Regions from separate parts of the Aerococcus mictus genome, predicted to be linked through region 2. Evidence: riboswitches for the same ligand, from Rfam matches in the RefSeq annotation. Region 2 holds a riboswitch; each other region holds the start of a gene.
What was found. Region 2 has a riboswitch for thiamine pyrophosphate ahead of thiT (energy-coupled thiamine transporter ThiT). Riboswitches for the same ligand answer to the same signal wherever they lie in the genome.
Positions count from the first base shown of each region.

Region 1: linked by a shared signal. The riboswitch ahead of DBT49_RS03020 (LuxE/PaaK family acyltransferase) and the one ahead of thiT (energy-coupled thiamine transporter ThiT) in region 2 are both predicted to bind thiamine pyrophosphate.
Region 3: linked by a shared signal. The riboswitch ahead of DBT49_RS00355 (hydroxyethylthiazole kinase) and the one ahead of thiT (energy-coupled thiamine transporter ThiT) in region 2 are both predicted to bind thiamine pyrophosphate.

Region 1 covers NZ_CP132985.1:642,856-649,209, reverse strand. The annotation lists gene DBT49_RS03030 (SDR family oxidoreductase) at 1-456, opposite strand, end outside; gene DBT49_RS03025 (acyl-CoA reductase) at 477-1,895, opposite strand; gene DBT49_RS03020 (LuxE/PaaK family acyltransferase) at 1,888-2,925, opposite strand; TPP riboswitch at 2,987-3,072, opposite strand; gene rpmG (50S ribosomal protein L33) at 3,469-3,624, opposite strand; gene DBT49_RS03010 (penicillin-binding transpeptidase domain-containing protein) at 3,734-5,854, opposite strand; gene DBT49_RS03005 (YfhO family protein) at 6,038-6,354, shown strand, end outside.
Region 2 covers NZ_CP132985.1:515,200-521,553, forward strand. The annotation lists gene DBT49_RS02475 (hydroxymethylglutaryl-CoA reductase, degradative) at 1-1,204, opposite strand, end outside; gene DBT49_RS02480 (iron-sulfur cluster biosynthesis family protein) at 1,333-1,656, opposite strand; gene DBT49_RS02485 (alpha/beta hydrolase) at 1,762-2,589, opposite strand; gene pyrR (bifunctional pyr operon transcriptional regulator/uracil phosphoribosyltransferase PyrR) at 2,745-3,278, shown strand; TPP riboswitch at 3,277-3,376, shown strand; gene thiT (energy-coupled thiamine transporter ThiT) at 3,429-3,995, shown strand; gene DBT49_RS02500 (cation:proton antiporter) at 4,321-5,577, shown strand; gene DBT49_RS02505 (Crp/Fnr family transcriptional regulator) at 5,665-6,318, shown strand.
Region 3 covers NZ_CP132985.1:66,995-73,348, forward strand. The annotation lists gene nadC (carboxylating nicotinate-nucleotide diphosphorylase) at 276-1,151, shown strand; gene apf (aggregation-promoting factor) at 1,466-2,164, shown strand; one part of gene DBT49_RS00350 (IS3 family transposase) at 2,538-3,048, shown strand; one part of gene DBT49_RS00350 (IS3 family transposase) at 3,048-3,964, shown strand; TPP riboswitch at 4,230-4,328, shown strand; gene DBT49_RS00355 (hydroxyethylthiazole kinase) at 4,485-5,324, shown strand; gene thiD (bifunctional hydroxymethylpyrimidine kinase/phosphomethylpyrimidine kinase) at 5,311-6,354, shown strand, end outside.

The DNA of each region.
Region 1 (6,354 bases), 130 kb from region 2:
ATCAGCAACCAAATTAGATACCATATTGATGATACTGCCTGAATTATTTTCCATCATAGTTTCTAAAACCGCTTGGGTGAGTAGATAAGTTGATTTTAAGCCCCCTTCTAGCTGTCTTTCATAGTCTTCCCAAGAAAGCTGCCAAACTTTCTTCCTTTTTTCTGCATCAAATTGAAAAGGAGAAAAGACATTATTTACTAAAACGTCAAGGCGACCGAAATTATCTAATGTTTTCTTAACAACCTGATGGACCCCTTCTTGCCTTGTAACATCTCCCTTAGCGAGAATGGCTTGGATGCCTTGAGAGGTACAATAGTCCGCTACCGCTCTTGCTTGCTCTTCACTTTTGCGATAATTAATGACGACATTAGCACCTGATTTTGCAAATCCTTTTGCTATTGCGGCCCCAATTCCTCGACTTGATCCACTAATTAAAACGACTTTTCCAGCCAGCAAATTACTCACTCCTTCATTTTCTAATCTCTATAGGAATTCCAGCGTTCAGAATCTCTAAGAGAAGCAGAGTCAATATCTACTATTCGAACTAATTCTCTTAGTAGGGAATAACCATCAGAATTCCAAGCTGAGTGCACTTGCATCATCGCAGATAGACTCGTTACACGAGTAACCCCTATTTTTCCCCAATGGTTAGCTATTTTAAATAAACTCTCTGTAGGAGCTGCTACCCCTACGCTCTGTAAAATGGATAATTTATTAACTAGTAAATCATCAATATCCTCCCATTGGTCTACAGCAATTACTTGTATCACGCGAGACAAAGGGGAAGGCCTGAAAGTCAATGCTTGGCTATAAGTCACTAACCAGTTCTCAGGATGAGCTGGGAAGAACTCACACCCTCCCTGCCATTCAATTTCTTCGCGCCACTGAGATCGTAAGTAAGCTTCTTCTAGCGATAACTTTCTGAGTGGATAACGATTTTCATAAGCTCTTAATTCTCCTGCTAACATGAGAGCAAATTCCCTGGGAGAAACTTGACCTCCTCCTTCCACAAAATAAATTTGAGGGGAGTAGCATCCTTGTTGATCATAATAAACGACTGCTTTAGCTGCTTCATGAACGAGATGATTTACCTTTTCAGCATTTAATAATTGATGATGAATAAGGCCAAAACTCAATTTATTGCCAAAAGCTATGAAATGACTTGTTGGTGACAGCTTTGCTTGAATAGCTGCCATGGTTTGATTATTTCCATAAGCAAGGACACAATCAGAAGCGTCAATCAGGGTTTGCTCACGCTCCTTATCTCCTCCCTGCCAGGAAACGATTGCTAATTTATTAGCCAATTTAGGCTCAATTCGAATCAGTAATTGACAAAATAAGCCAATGAAACTCGGTTCACTAGAAGATACTTTTCCAATTAGCTTCCCTTTCACTAATAAATTAGCCACTAAACTCCATAAGGGTAAAGCAGGCACATTTCCTGCCCATATATGCGCACACATTTGTGGGGCAAAAGCGCGACTATATCCCCCATGTATTCTGGGCACAAATTCTTCTAAAATATTAGGATTTTCAAAATTTTCAGCGACCCAGCGCCTTAGCTCATGTTGCCTAAAATTCAATAAAAATTTAGTCAAAGCTAAGCGTAGAATTTCTGAATCATAGCCGGTAATAATAGGAAGTATTTTTTCATATTTCTTTCTAAGAGAATTCTGGCGATCTAATAAACAAATGGTCGCCTTATCGATAGCTGCTATGGTTTCTGTTAAACTGATTTCAGAAGTATCATTTTTCATGCGTTCTATCATTATTTTTAACTGTTCAACATTAGGCGCTGGGACTTGAATCCGTATTGAATCAAATATAAGTTCACGGTTTTCAATAGCAAGATCATCTACTATAGGTGGCAAATAGCCACAGTTTATGTTAATCATGGTGACCCTCTAACCAATCTTTAGCTGCTATAGAGCAGCCCTTAGGCTCTCCATTTTTTACTCGCCCCAATAATTCAAAACCTTCTCCATGGTCAATTGCTAAGTCTCCTGTTTGAATAGCAGGGACAGAATTAATATTTGCTAAATCAATATGAACGAGTAAACCTGGTTTCCCCTGTTCAACCTCTACACCCGTCGCGGGATCGATGATTTTGTATTTTATCCAATGCGGCCCTCGTTTTAATAACAATTTGTCAAAAGCAAACTGGGTATAATATTCTGTGGATAATTCTGTCATACCATACATATTCACTGGATTTGTTCTTACCGGGAAAACCGAAAGCAGCTTTTGATAAAAAGTATCTAGCTGATAAACCTTAGAAAAATTTTTGAAGCCACCAGTATCAAATAATAGACTATCTGGATGGATCGGAAGCACTTCTCCTTGGCTTAAGGCTTCAAATAAGTGTACAAAGCTATAACTAGCTCCTAAAATAATTACTGGTTGCTTTTGATGCGCTATTAGCCATTCTTTTAAAGCAGCGACTTCTAGGCCTTTCTCAGTGATAAAATGCATGGAATCCGGCTGACCATTAGCCTTCAATATTTCTAAATAGTGAGCCAGTGAAGAGTTAGGCATCTCTTTTTCATTTGGAAAAAGAATTGCCGTAGGTAAACATTGATCAGTGACATACTGCTTAAAACCTAACAAGGCAGACAAATCATAAATTTCTAGATCTTTATGATAGTGTTTTCCACTGACTCCCGTCGTCGTCCCGCTTGTCATAAATATACGCGAACATTGTTCATGTGGTGTTGCACTCAAAAATGCATTTTTAAAGGCATCGGTTGACACTGCCGGGATGTCCTTCCAATGACCTACTTGTCTTATCCCTACAGCTCTTCTTTGACAGAATTGCTGATAATCTTGATTATGTTTATATAAATATTCAAATAAAAGTAGAGCCACATCATTAAAATTTTCTTTTTCTTCGGGATGCTCTATAAAATGTTTAATAATCTTTTTCATTTTTCCCTCCTACAAAATAAAAAGGCCACTATCCTCTTGAGTTCAAGATGACAGTAGCCTTCTCCCGTTGAATAGATTTCCCTACGCAATAACTTGATCAGGTTCTACGGGTATATTCTCAGCCATCCGGCACCCCGAATCTCAATTCACACAAATTTTATCATAGCGCTTACATAGCATCAATATGTAAGGCTTTTTTTAATGATTTCATAAAAAATGACTTGCAAGGAGGAAAGTGAGCTAAAAGTAGAAAATCCCTGATATCCATGGAAGGAATTAGGTGCGATAGACTGTCGACTGTCTACCATAGTTAGTTCATGTGGTCCAGGTCAGACTTTTGCAAGCTATTTCGATTAGGAAATTTTTAAAAAGAGGCTGGAAAAACTTTCCAACCTCTTTTCACTATATAGATATCTAAAAAGAAAATGTCATTCGAAAGCCAATCTCAGCCTTAACTTAATAAGAGCTTCCAACAAGTATCAGCAAATCGAGTGATAGTCTGAAATCTATCGGCACATTCTCTTTTTAGCAATAGAAATATTTCTATTTTTTAACTTCTCTAAATAAGCATACTTTACGTAATTTTGGACTATATTTTTTTAATTCAATACGGTCAGGGTTGTTACGACGATTTTTTTCTGTTAAGTAAATGCGTTCGCCCTTAAGTTCCGTATTTTCTAAAAGAATGTTAATACGCATTATTTTCCCTCCATCAGATCAATAATTTATCATAGATTTTTAATCATACCTTAAAAAGTCTACCATAGTTCTCAGTGCTTTTCAAACTTTTTATAAAAATGCCCTTTAATTATTTTTTATGGTAATAGGCATCCAAGACCTTGTGTCCAACAACTTCTGCTGTTTTATCATAAGCCGAGGCACTGATTTCAGGAATGACTACCGATAAGGCAATCTTAGGTTGTTCGTAAGGTGCGTAAGAAACAAAGGTCGAGTTAATTATCCCTTCGGTCCCTGTTTCCGCCGTACCAGTTTTAGCAGCAATAGTCACCGGGAAGCCTCTAAATTCATTATATGAGAGGCCTTGCGGATGGTTGGCTGCTGACCAGAAACCTTGTTGAATCCGTCCCAGTGCTTCTGGACTTAATTGTACGGCATTCAACAATTTAGGTTGGTTTTGATAAACCACTTGAGGGGTGTCAGACTCATGCTCACCATTTTCTCTGAGCACTTGTTTAAGCACATGGCTGGCATAGCGTTTACCACCGTTAGCGATAGTTGCGACATATTGGTTCAATTGCATGGGCGTATAGGTATCATATTGACCAAAAGCCAAGTCAATATAGTTACCAGGGTTCCCCCCTTCACCTTCCAGACCAGTCACCTCATTTTGTAGGTCAATGCCGGTCGAGCTTCCTAAACCAAATTGATGGTAAAAATTACGCAACTTATTACCCGTTTCTGGATCTAAACCAGCCAGGGACATCCCTGCTTCATAGTTGGGCAGGCCACCAATCGCCATGGCAGTCCGAATCATATAGACATTGGAAGACCTTGCCAGAGCCATGACATCATTAATAGGAACGGGGCTAGTATTGTGGGCTGCCCACCAGGAAGCCTTCCTTGGTGTCCCAGTAAAGTAAAGCGGTTGGTCAATAAAGATATTTTCTTGACCCGGTTTTAAGACGCCATAATGGTAACCGGCCCCAACTGTGGCCCCTTTGACTGTAGATCCCATGGTAAAGGATGAATTAATGGTTCCCAGGGCATCGTCAATGATTTCGCCATGTTCATTGCGGTATTTACCAGCCATGGCCAGGATCTCCCCGTTATTAGGGTCACTGGCTACCACATAGATGGAATTATTTTTACCGGTACTTGACCCGTGCAGGTAGCCTTCCAAAATTTCTTCAATTTTCTTTTGGAAATCTGTATCAATAGTTAATTGAACAGTGTTTCCCATGGAGCCAGGATAAGCCTTGTCGGTTCTAACGACCTCGCCCCTTTGGTTAATTTCAGTTTCGTACTTGGTCTTGGCGCCGTGCAGGGTATCTTCATGCATGGCTTCCAGGTAAGACTTACCAACCCGGTCATTGCGGGCATAACCTTGGGCCAGGTAGTATTCAGCCTTATCACTCGGCAGTCCTTCTTCTTCAGAAGTCACGCTACCGATTACTGAACGGAGTAAATCTTTTTGTGGATATTCTCTGCGCCAATCCATGGTGGTATTGACCCCAGGCATTTCATTACTATGCTCGCTGACCAGGGCAATTTCTTCATTGCTGACATCCTTGTTTTTAATCAAGGTTGGTGTGAGGGCGTAGGCCCCATTCATGCGCTTATAAATCAGAACCGCTTCGAGATCATCTCCAGAAAAATTGATATCCTCTTCAGAGACGTAGGATAATTGCTTTTCATAAAGTTCACTATCCCTTAACCGCAAGTCTTCTTCTGACATCCGCTCATTTAAGCGGTCTTGGTTGCTGGCAATCCAATAATCCTTTCGGTCTCGTTCTGTGACTTCCCCAGTATCCAAATGAATAAAACTGGCTAATTTTCGGGCAGTCTTGGCCATGTCTTCCCCCGTGACATTGGGGCCTCGAGTGTAATTAATGGCTTGGAGTCCCTCGTTATCCACCAACATCTTATGGTTACGGTCCACAATATAACCTCTAGGAACACTTTCTTCAGACATATTCTTTTCAGTCATATGGACCAGTTCTTGGAAGGCTTGACCATTAACAACCTGTAAGTAGCCTAAGCGGAAGATAAGTAGAGCAAATAAAATAAATACAATATAAAGTAAAATGTTTAGCCGATTCAGGTAATTGTGCCAATGGGGCGATTTCCGCCGTAAAGTTTTGGAATTAACCTGGGCTTGTTTTTCTCTCCCCTTGCGCTTAGCTGACTTATCAAAGTCATGCGACATGCCTTCACCTACTTTCTTTTTCTTATCATCATTAAGTGCCAACACTCACTTTCTAAAAAGCAAGTCACCTATCATTATAATCGATTTCTATGATTTTGTCTGACTGAAAGTAGACTTTTATAAATTCTTTGAAAGATCTCTTGCCCTTGCCATGTTCTGATAAATTAATTTGTGCTAAGCTAAGGTGAAATAAAGCATCTTTAAGGAGTTAGCACGGTGTCTTTAATGAAGAATTTTTCCAAAATGAATGCAGTTAAACGGTCGCTCTTATTAGCGGCCGGCCTCCCAGTTTTAATCCTGGTCTTTATTTACCTGTTTCAGGGTCTCTTTCCCTTTGGCAATCAGACGATTTTAACTGTGGACTTAGGCCAGCAATATATTGATTTCTTCCAATATTACCGGGAGACCCTGCTAGGCAATTGGCAGCAAATCTTCTACTCTTTCCAAAAGGGAATGGGAGGAGAGATGGTAGGAACTTGGACTTATTATTTAATGAGTCCCTTTAACCTCCTACTCCTCCCCTTTCCCCAAAAAGCCCTTCC
Region 2 (6,354 bases):
CGATGGCCAAGGACCGGGCTTGAAGTGACATGTGCCCCGCTTGGATACCCTCAATGACCAAAGCCCTCAATGCGGCTAGGTTTTGAGCTAGGCCGAGGGCAGCGACAATCTTCATTAAGTCGTTAGCACTGGGCTGGTCGAGTAAGTGGTGGACGAGTTTAGCGGCAGGGTGAATTTTGATTGATCCACCGACACTTCCTAAGGGAAGGGGGAGGGTGATCTCTCCAGCTAATAGGCCTTGGTCTTCAAGGTAGTCCCATTTGGCCAGGCCCCGGTATTGTCCGGATTGGCTAGCATAGGCGTGACAGGCTGCCTCCACCGCCCGCCAGTCGTTACCGCTAGCGAGGACCAGAGCATCAACCCCATTCATAATCCCTTTATTGTGGGTTGTGGCCCGATAAGGATCGACTTGGGCCAGTTGGCTGGCTTGACTAATCCGCTTAGCCACTACTTTGGGATCTTGACCAGGCTTAGCCAGAGCTTCAATAGGGATTTGACAAGTCGCTTTAGCCAGACATTGGGTAGCTAAGTTGCTTAAAATGGCCATTAATTTTTCTAGACGGGGTAGTGACTCATCCTTTTGACTAAGTGCTTCAATGTGACTGGCTAAGGCTTCCAGCATGGTATTCATCATATTGGCGCCCATGGCTTCTTGGGTGTCTACCGTCATATAGACCACAAAAAAAGGCTCGCTTTCACTGGGATAGTAGGCCGTTTCTAATTGGCGTACCCCACCGCCCCGTCGGCTGAGGCTGGGATGGGCCTGGTTGGCGACCTGGATGAGTTCTTCTTGGTGGTCTTTGATGTAAGTTGTCCAGATGTCAGCTTGACTGGCTTGGTCTAAGCCTAAGAAGACCATTTGCCCAGTCATTTGTCGGTCTAGGACCTCACTATGGAAGCCACCACCTGCCTTAGCCATTTTAGCGGCGTAACTAGCTGCTGCAATGACACTCGGTTCTTCGATCGCCATGGGGATCAAGTAGTCTTTTTGATTGATGACAAAGTTCATTGCCAGTCCTAGGGGGAGGGAGTAGGTTCCGATGAGATTCTCAACCATGTTATCAGCCAGGTCTAAGGCTAGGCCCTGGTTATTTTTGAGATAATCTTTTTCTGCATCACTAATATAGTGGAGCTCATTTAAGCGGGCCAGACGTTCCTCTAAGGGGAGACGGTAGAAGCCCTGTAAATTCACTTGAGTCATGATAACCTCCTAATTGCTTTGTTTATCAGTGAGGGGGAATTTTCGTACTTTTCCATAAAAAAAGAAGTTGGCGATTGCTTCCAACTTCTAGTTTATGGGTCATTGCTTTATTAATCAATAGCCGGTCACTATTAATGATCGATACAATAGATATTATCATCGACCATTTGATCGTCAGTTAAGAGGACAAAAACTTGCCGGAATTCATCAAAATCGATCCGGTTATCATTGCCTAACATGCTGAGAGCTTGTGTTGTGACATGGATTTGACCAATATGGGTTTCAAGGACCTCATCAAAGCTTTCAAAACTCGGTGCATTGGTCTGTAAGACTAGACTACGATAGGCTCTGTGGCTGGTATGACCGGTTTCATCGGAAGTGGTTAGGCAAATATTATGGAAACGATCTAAGCTTTGTAACTGTTGTATGGCTTTCTGGGTGAAAAATAACTTCATGGCATATCCTCCTCACAACAACTCTTATAAGGATGATTATATCAGAATTTGTGAGCAGTTTAGTTGGAAAAGCCTAAAAATAATTTTTAAAACGTTTTCATACCTTCACCAGCCGCTACTGAGAAAGCGGAGGCAGTCGGGGAGATGTTTGGCCCAGTAAAATTCATTATGCTCTTCATCCACATAGATGTTGAAGTCAATATTTTCTACCGGGATACCTCCTGCTATCAGCAAGGCCTGGTAGTGGAGGGAAGCATCGATATAGGCTTGGGCCATATTGCCTGGGAGAAAGAGACGGTCAGTATCGTCGCCTTCTTTGGTGCCGACTTGGAGGTAGATTTTTTGCTCGGGGTCTAAGCTTTGCGACTTGAGATAGCGGTCAAAGGGTTCTTGGGCTATCCATTGGGCTAGGGAAAAAATCCCCAAGCGGCCAATCTGATCGGCATACTTAATTCCCATATAGGCGGTAATATTGGCCCCAAAAGAAGACCCGATCATGGCGGTATGTTTTTTATCGGTTTTAGTTCGATAGGTCTGGTCGATAAAGGGTTTAACCACTTTCATAATGAAGTCACTAAAATCATTGCCTAAGCCGCCCAAGGGCCTTGCCTTAGGGTCACTAGGGTTTTCGAAGCTCCAAGCATTATAATCATCCGCCCGAGTCTGAGGGTCATTGTCGATTCCGACCACAATCATCTTGGCTAAATCGGGATTACGCTTGAGGGTGGGAATGACCTTCCAGGAATAACCTAGGAAGGATTCCTTACTATAAAAAACATTTTGTCCGTCATGCATGTAAACGACTGGGTAGGACGCGGATTCCTGCTGGTAATTTTTAGGGAGTAGGACTCGCACCCGCCGCTTCTTGCCAGAATAGGGCAAGCTTAAGTAGTGGGTTTTCATTTTTAGATAATAATAATCGGCATTGAACATGATTTACCTCCGCTTAATGTGCTATTAGCATACTTGACCCGGGGGGATTAAGCAAGCGCAATCCCCCTGACGATGCTCAAGGTTAAGAAATAATTGCAGACTTCACAATATTTCGCTACAATGATGAGTAGAATAAAGGATAAGGGGGAGATGCCTTGGCAACAGAAGTCGAGCTTCTCAACGAAGCAGAAATGAAGCGCGCCTTAACGCGAATGAGTTATGAGATTTTGGAACGCAACCATGGTACCGCTAATTTAGCCATCGTGGGGATTAAAACCCGGGGAGCTATTATTGCTAACCGGATTAAGGACCGCATCAACCAGTTAGAAGAGGCTGATGTCTTTTATGGGGAATTAGACGTCCGCGCCTATCGTGATGACCTCGACCAGGAAAAGGATAAGCTGATCAAAGACTTATCCCAGCTGGACTTTGATGTGAATGGTAAACATATCTTTATCTGTGATGATGTGCTCATGACCGGTCGGACCATTCGGGCGACCATGGATGCCTTGATGGATCATGGGCGTCCAAGCAAGATCTCTTTAGTGACGCTCATTGACCGGGGCCACCGGGAATTACCGATTCGAGCGGATATTGTTGGTAAAAATATTCCCACTTCCCGGCAAGAAAAAATTCGGGTCAAGATGCGGGAACTCGACAGTAAGGATGCAGTATATATAATTAAATAGTTGGTACTAGGGGAGCCTTTATGGCTGAGATGTAATTTACAGACCCTTTGAACTTGAGACTAGGTAATACTAGCGGAAGAAAGTGCACGATAAACAGGTAAGAGGCATTTTCTCTTACCTGTTTTTGTGCTAAGAAAGGATTTAATTATTATGGGACAAAGTAAACAAGTAAGGATTTTATTGGAAATTGCTATGGTAGCGGTATTAGCTTATTTATTAGGACTTTTGCCGACAACCAATGGAGTTGGTATTGGGGTGAACTTAGGAGTTATTCCCATTTATTTGATCTCCTTAAGACGGGGGATAAAGAGCGGTTTTGCTGCCGGCTTTCTGTTTGGGCTCTTGCAATTAATCACCGGTCAAGCCACGATTCTAACTCCCTTCCAAGTCTTCCTTGAATACTTCTTCGCCTTTATGTTGGCAGGTTTAACTGGAGTTTTTGCTAATCGCGTGAAGAGTGCAGCCTTAAAAGGGGATAAAAAAGGCCTATGGGTCGGTATCTTTTCAGCGACCTTTATTGGGATGGTTGCCCAATACTTTATTCATTGGTTCGCTGGCTATGCCTTTTGGTCTTCCTATGCGCCAGAAGGAATGAATGCTTGGTGGTATACGACGATTGTCAATGTACCTACCGGTTTCTTTACCTGGTTAGTAGGGGCTTTAGTGGTGGCCTTGTTATTTAATAATGCCCCCAGACTCTTAAACCCAGAAGATTAAGCTGCAATTTTAACGATTGATTAGATGGAATGATTATTTTGAGACGTCCTTTGAGGGGGCGTTTTTTTATTGACGGAGACCTATTTTTGATAAAAAAAGAAAGATTTTATAGAATTGTTGGCGCGCAAACACTTTAATAAGAAAGCGTTTGCTATAATGTTTTGTGAAAAGGATAACTAAAGTTAAAGCCTAGCTGAAGGCTTTCTCTCTTTTTTTAGTTAAGTATGTGAAATTATGAACTATATTTTTCACCCAAAGTGAGAAGGCTATAACGACCAATAAGTAATAGAGAATTTAAGAAAAATATTGGAAAGGAGTGTTCAATGTGTTTGTTCTTCGATTCTTACTGGCAATGATTATTGCTTATTTTGCCGGAGAACTGGCTAAGAAAATCAAATTCCCAGCAATCATTGGTTGGTTGATTGTGGCTATGTTTCTCGGAGAGCACGGGCTAAACCTTTTAAGCCCTGAATTAATTTCAACCAAGGTTTATCAATCACTGATGGTACTCATGCAAATTCTGGTGGGGTCGATGGTGGGCTATAAGTTAGTTTACCGTGACATCAAAGATTCCATCAGTAAGGTCTTCGCCATGGGACTATCCGATTTGGTGGTAACCTTTACAGTAGTGACGGGGTCCTTTGCCCTTATTCTTCATTTCCTAGGTTTACCAATCATTGCTGCCTTACTCTTTGGGGGAATCGCTATTGCAACTGCACCGGCCCCTCCGGTCTCAGTGGTGGAACAATATGATTGTTCTGGCCCCTTATCTGATTCGGTGCCCTCGATGACGGCTTTTAACTCAGTGATGGTTAACATTGTCTTCTTCCCCTTAGTTTCAGTGATTGGAGCAGTTCTAAACGAAAGTTCCACTTCCGTCTTAGGGTCATTACTGATTATGATTTTAGCTCCGATTCTCTTGGGAGGACTGATCGGAGTTGTCGCAGGGAAATTAGTAGGAAAGGGCGCTTCCAAACAGCAAAGCTTCCTTATTTATTTGCTCACCATGCTGGTCATCTATGCCTTAGATAATTATTTGAACTGGCATGTCTTTACTGAAACTCAGATGATGTCCTTATTAGCCGGAATTGCCGGGTCGTGTGCCTTTATGAACGTGGTTGATCCTGAGAAAGTTCCGAGCTTGCAAATGGATCTCGGACCGGTTCACTCTTACGCCTTAATGATTTTCATTGTCAACCTATCGATTCACCTGAATCCAGCGGCCTTATTTGATGGCGGCATGCTTATGGTAGCTTATATCTTGATTAGAGCCCTAGGCAAATACTTGGGGTGCTATCTGGGAGCCAAAATCAGTCATGCGCCTAAAGTCGTTGAAAAGTATATGGGAGTCATTATGATGCCTCACTCTGGAGTTTCAATTATGTTTGCCGGGATTGCTGCTTATAATTTGATGGGCGTTTATCCTGAACTAGCTAATCTCTTACAGATCACTATTTCAGCCGCTGCCCTAATCATTGAAATTATTTCTCTCCCCGTAGCTGGCATGGTTTATCGAAAACTCGGTGAAGCGGGCAAGGAGAAAGAAAAATTGGCAAGACAAGAAGACTTACTGCCTAGTTAAGAAATGAAGTGAAGCAGACATGCCTCAGCTTGTATTAAAATAAAAGGAGAAAACCAACCATATTGAAAGATACAGGGGGATGGGAAAATGTCAACATCATTTATTGACTACTGTCTCAACCATGAGAAAGTCATTAATCACACCCGCCAGGAAAGCTATAAAAAGGGCGATGTGATTGAGACTATTGGAACACGGATTACTGAAATTGGCATTGTCGATAAAGGTTTACTCAAAACAGTGAATTATTCGGCAGAAGGGAAAGAGTTAAATACCACACTCTTCTTTACCAATTCAATCCTATTGGAATACCTTTATTTTAACGAGAATCTAAACTATACCTATGATTTAGTGGTCTTACGTGCCACTACTGTTACCTGGATACCGGCAAAATTATTTAAAGCTATCGTTTTTGAAGACAGCTTGGGCATGGAACTCTATGTCCACCACTTGATTGAGCGGGGCTTAGAATCACAGCGGATCATTTCTTGCTTGAACTATCCCACCATTCGTGAACGGGTGTGTTACTGGATTGCCTCCAAGAACTCCCTAGAAATTGGGCGGAGCGATATAAAACCCGACATGGAATTACCCTTCACCCAAGAAATTTTTGCCAAGTTAATCAAGGTCAGCCGGTCCAGCCTAAACCAAGAATTACACCATATGGAAGAAGAGGGCTTCTTTAAAATGACACGGAAGGCCCTGACCCATATTAATCAAGAGAAAATTTGGGATAACCTGTAAAGGAGTTGATGTCAAAGATATTCATGACTCATGCGA
Region 3 (6,354 bases), 450 kb from region 2:
TGAAGAATGAGTCCTAATATAAGCGGTATAAAACCAAATAATGATAAAAATTTAAAAATTATCATAAGCTTAGCCCTTATTTTTGTCAAGTCTGTCTAAATCGATCACTTTTCGCATAAGGCTAGGGGTTTTTGCTGCCTTGGCTTATGGTATGATAGGTAAAAACAGTATCAGCTTTCTTGGGCTTTTTAAGATCAGGAAAGTCAGTCCGCTTTGGTTGGCTGAAAGTGGCTAGTCAGAGAATCAGGATAGAAAAATGAGGAGGCGGTTTAGTGATGGCTAATCCAAAACAAGTGTCTAATTTTATAAATCTGAACCAAGATATTATTGATGAATTAATTACCCTCGCTTTTAAGGAAGATATTCCCTATGAAGACCTGTCGACCAATGCTATTTACCAGGGGCAAGCAGCCCAGGTAGAGCTCTTAGCTAAGCAAGCAGGAGTGATTTGTGGTTTGGATCTCTTCAAGCGGGTTTTCTTACATTTAGATCCTGAGGTTCAATTTGAGAGCCTGGTCCGAGATGGTGACCGGGTGGCTAATCAAGAGACCCTAATGGTGATCAAGGCCTCCGTCAATACCCTCTTAAGTGGGGAACGCATTGCCCTTAACTTCCTTCAAAGAATGAGTGGGATTGCTACGGCTACCCGTCGTTTTGTAGACGCCTTAGAAGGCAGTGGGATAAAGTTACTGGATACCCGTAAAACTACCCCGGTTTACCGTCCCTTGGAAAAATATGCAGTCCGGGTAGGGGGCGGCTATAACCATCGTTACTCACTCTCTGACCAAATTATGCTCAAGGATAACCATGTTGCTGCTGCCGGTGGGGTCAAAGAAGCTATCCAAGCGGCTAAGGCCTATGCGCCTTTTGTGAAGAAGATTGAAATTGAAGTCGAGGACCTGGACATGGTCAGAGCGGCAGTGGAGGCTGGAGCCGATATTATTATGCTCGATAATATGGACCATGACACCATGGAGGAAGCCATTGCGATCATTAACGGTCAAGCGATTATAGAAGCTTCAGGAAACTTTACCTGGGACAATGTCGCAGATTATAAGGACCTAGCCATTGACTATATTTCTAGTGGGGCCATTACCCATTCGGCCGGAATCTTAGATTTGTCCCTCAAACATTTGAAAGTTAGGAAGTAGGTCTGGCCTCTTGAGGCAGAAATCCTTGATTTTTACTACCCATAGCTCAAGTTTTGCCCTAACTTTTGTTACAGCAAGGTTACAAGGCGACAGAAATATTTCAGAAAATCCTTTTAAAATGTCAAAGTAATTAAAGGGCCTTAACAAGTCAGAAAATCCCTTTTCTTCGTCTGGAAGCCATGATAGTATATTTCATGTCGACGAGGGAAAGACCTCGTTGAGAGATAAAAATGAATCTGAATGATTAACAGGCTTAATCATATTAAATAGAAAAAAGAATGAACTTTGTATAGAAGAAAGGATTTTTATTACACATGAATATGAAGAAAGTTTTAGTAGGTACCTCAATCGCTTTATCAGCCTTAGTAAGTTTTGCTGCTGGGGAAACGACTGAAGCACACGCAGCTGAATGGCAAGCACGTTCAGTTGAAGAAATCAAAGCTGACTTCCAAAAATTAGATGACAACGAAAAAGTTTATGTCATTAAATCTGGTGACACCTTAAACGCTATTGCTCAAGCAGCAGACGTGAACACCAAAGAATTAGCTGAAATCAACAACATCGAAAATGCTAACTTAATCTTCCCAGGAACTAAATTAACCTTCAAATCTGACCAATCAGGTAAGGTTAATGAAGTTGAAGTAGAAAAACAAGGTCAAGCAGCTCAAGTTTACACCGTTGATGAAACTGCTGGTCAAACTTACCAAGCACCTGCAACTGTTCAAGCTGCACCAGCTGCTGCTCCAGCACCTGCACCAGCTCCAGCTCCAGCACAAAGCGCTTACACTGGTTCTTCTTCATCCGCTAAAGAAATCATTGCTCAACGTGAATCTGGTGGTTCATACTCAGCAACTAACGGCCAATACATCGGACGTTACCAATTAAGCGCTTCTTACTTAAATGGTGACTACTCCCCAGCTAACCAAGAACGTGTGGCTGACCAATACGTAGCCGGTCGTTACGGTTCATGGGACAACGCTTTAGCATTCTGGAACGCTAACGGTTGGTACTAAGATAAAAAAAGAGTGTGACAGTCACATTAAAGGACGAAACCACTGAAAAAAACTGGGATAAGCTCAGTGAAGCTGAGCGTTCCCAGTTTTTGAAGTGAACGTTCGTCCTGTGACTGGAACACGTTTGAAAAGAGTGTGACAAGCGCGTCAAAGAGCAAGACCGCTGGAAGAAAAAGGCGTCTAAATTTTCAAAGAGAATTTAGCGCCTTTTTCTGAAGCGGACGCTTGCTCTGCGCTTGGAACACGTTTGAAAAGAGTGTGACAAAAGTCAAAAAACTGAGACTTTTGTTTCAGACTCCTCAATTAACTCCGGCTCACTGTGTAGTGACCCCCAAAAGTTGGACTAAGAATTCAACTTTTGGGGGTTATTTTTATGTCTAAATATTCATTAGAATTTAAACTGAATTTAGTAGGAGACTATATTGCGAAAAAAGGAAGTTATCGAACCTTAGCTAATAAAGCAGGAATAGATCCTTCTATTTTACGAAGGTGGGTTAATAACTATTATGAATTTGGTGTAGATGGTTTAAAGAAAAGGCGGACTCAACAGGTTTATACTGTTGAATTCAAATTAAATGCGATAGAATTGTATGAAAGTACGGAAATGAGTTATCGCGAATTGGCCAATTCATTAAACATGAATAATCCAAGTCTAATCGCTAATTGGCGAAGAGCTTATCATGAAAGAGGACTTGATGGCCTTTCCGCGAGGAAAGGAAGGCCACCTAAAGTGTCTAAAAAGAAATCACAAATCAATCAAATAAAGGATAGCAGCGAAACCAATCAGTTAAGTGAAGCAAAAATAAAGGAACTTGAACAACGGATTACGGATTTAGAAATTGAGAACAAATTTTTAAAAGGATTGAGGAGACGTGTGGCTCAAAGAGTCAAGCGAGAAAAGAAGAAATAGTGACCGAAATCACACGTCTCCATGATGAAAAATATGCTTTAAAAGATATTCTTAGCGTTTTAAAGTTTCCTAAATCGACCTACTTTTATTGGAAAAATAAAGATGAGGAAATTGATAAGGATGCCGATTTAAAAGAGGAAATGAAAGACATCAGAGAAACCCATAAGGATTATGGTTATCGAAGAATGCGAGCTGAACTGCTTTCCCGTGGTTATAAGGTCAGTAAAAACAAAGTTCAACGCCTAATGAAAATTATGGGGATACAGGTCACTAGCTATACTAGAAAGACAAGAAAATATAATTCCTACAAAGGAACGATTGGAGAGATAGCGCCAAATCGTATCAACCGGCGGTTTGATTCGACCATTCCTTATCAAAAAATAACAACAGACACAACAGAATTTAAATACTACTATGCCGATGATTCTGGGAATTATCAAACTGGAAAACTCTATTTAGATCCTTACATGGATCTATTTAATCGAGAAATTATTTCTTTTAAGATAACACATCAGCCTAATGGACAAAGCATGTTGGAGGGGCTACAAGCTGCCATTGAAGCAAGTAAATTATGTCCATACAGAAGAACCTTTCATTCTGATCAGGGCTGGGCCTATCAAATGAAAAGTTACACCCGGCTCTTGAAGGATCACCGAATTTTTCAAAGTATGTCTCGTAAAGGAAATTGCTTAGATAATTCGCCAATGGAGAATTTCTTTAGTCTACTAAAACAAGAAGTCTACTATGGTCGGACTTATCATTCCTTTGAAGAATTAGCACAAGCGATTGAAGATTTTATAATCTATTACAATGGTGAAAGAATCAAAGAAAAATTAGATTTTAGGAGTCCTATAGAATTTCGTCTTCATCACGCTTCTTTCGCCGCTTAATGATTACACATAAACTTTAAACTTATCAAGAGCCGCTACGCTCTTCCTCTTGACAAGTTTAAATTTCTGAGTAAATGTGTCGGCAAGAAATAAGCAAGAACTGTAAGCAACAAAAAAGAGCTGGCCAAAGGCCAACTCACTATATATAAAGTCCAACTTATTGGGGTCACCATACTGGGCTGGAGTTTTTTATTTATCTCAGCTTTCAAAAAGGGCTCTAAGTGCTTCGTCTTGAATAGGTAAGCGGTTTCTGTTATAGTTAGAAAGTACTCACAAGAGGTGCTTTTGCTGAGATAGGTGGAAACCTGGACTCTTTGAACCTGAGAAAGTTAAGACTTGCGTAGGGATGTGAGAATTCAAATATCGTTATAAGGTACAATCAAGCTTTTGCTAAAGCCTTACGATAAGAAGTCCTGCAAAGTACACGAGTGGAGTATACTTTGCAGGGCTTTTTTCTGTCTAGAAGTAAAAGACCTGCAGATAAAATGTGTAATCTAAACAGAATAAGAGAGATGAGTCAATGTCTAAAAAAATAAGCCTTCCCTTTGCGAAATATAGTCAGCAGGTCAAGGAGAAAGCCCCGCTGATCCAAGTCTTAAATAATTATGTCACCATACATGATGTGGCCAATGTGATTTTGGCCAGTGGCGGGCGTCCCGTGATGACCGATAACTTACCTAATAGTCAGGATGTAGTCAAGACAGCTGACCTTTTGCTATTGAATGCCGCTAGTCCCAGACCTAATCAGGAATTGTTGGACCTCGCCACCACAGCGAAAAATGATCACCATCCCGTGGTCTTAGACCCAGTGGGGGTTTCAGCGATGCCGTCTAAATTAAAGCTCTGTCAAGATCTGATTGACCAGGGGTTAGTGACAGCGGTGAAGGGGAATGCTTCGGAAATTCGAAGTCTCCTTTTTGAAAAAAGCCAAGGATCTGGGGTCGACCTGGGTCCTGGAGACGAGGTAACCTTAGCCAACCTGGCTGATTTTGCTCCGGACTTTAAAGCTTATGCCCAAGAAAAAAGAATTATCCTAGCCATGTCGGGTCCGATTGACTTAGTGACAGACGGCAAGCGGCTGGCAGTCATTGAAAATGGCCACCCCTGGATGGCTTCCTATACGGGGTCAGGTTGCCAGTTAAGCGGCGTCCTAGCTAGCTTTTTAGCCGGTAATCCGGATGAGGATCCTTTTTACCTAGCTACAGCAGCCGTGATTAGCTATGGGGTGGCGGGAGAAATTGCTGCCCAAGTCCTCCAGCCTTATGAGGGCAATGCCACTTATTCCAACCGGGTGATTGACCAGGTTTTCTTATTAGAGGCCAAAGAATTAGAAAGGAGAGCCAAGTATGACATTCAATAAAAATGATTTATTGGTCTATGCCATTACGCCCGATCGTTTTGACCATGACGAATTAATCCAGCAAGTCAAAGAGGTCTTAGCAGGAGGGGCGACGATTTTACAGCTACGTTTGAAGGACCATCCCTTTAAAGACCAAGAGGAGAAGCTGGGTCTAACTAAAACAATCAAAGCCCTCTGCCAAGAAGCAGGTGTCCCCTTTATTATCGATGATGACTATGAACTGGCCCTGGCGGTAGATGCTGACGGCCTCCATGTTGGAGAAGATGACCTGCCAGTTGACCAGGCTAGAGAACTACTCGGCCCGGAAAAAATTATCGGGGCTTCGGCTAAGAGTTTGAATGCCGCTCTAAATGCCCAGGCGGCTGGTGCAGACTACTTGGGAGTTGGCGCCCTCTATCCGACCCAGTCTAAGGCCAATGCCCAAGCCACCAGTCTGACTACCCTGAGAGCTATTGCCCAAGGGGTGAATATTCCCATTGTAGGCATTGGTGGGATTAACTTAGATAATATGGCCAATTTACGGGACCAGGGGCTGGCCGGGGTGGCTCTGATTTCTGCTTTATTTAAGGCGGAAGACCCCTACCAAGCGACTCAAGAAATCCGTAAAGCGGCTGAAAAGCTCTTTAAACTCCAAGCCGTCCTCACTATTGCCGGCTCAGACTCTAGTGGGGGAGCTGGTATTCAAGCAGACCTCAAGACCATGCAGGCCAATGGAGTCTTTGGCATGAGTGCCATTACTTCAGTGACCGCCCAAAATACTAGGGGTGTGACCGGGGTCTATGACCTCAGTCCTGAGGCCTTGGCTAGTCAACTTCAGGCTGTTTTTGAGGATATTCCTCCGGCTAGCGTCAAGATTGGCATGGTCTCCCAAGTAGATTTAGTGAAGGAAATTGCCAAAGCCCTTAAAAACTATCAGGCTAAACATGTCGTAGTAGACCCGGTCATGGTCGCAACGAGCGGATCCAACTTGATCCAAGACCAAGCGGTACAGGTCTTGTCTGACCAGGTCTTTCCTCTCGCTTGCTTAATT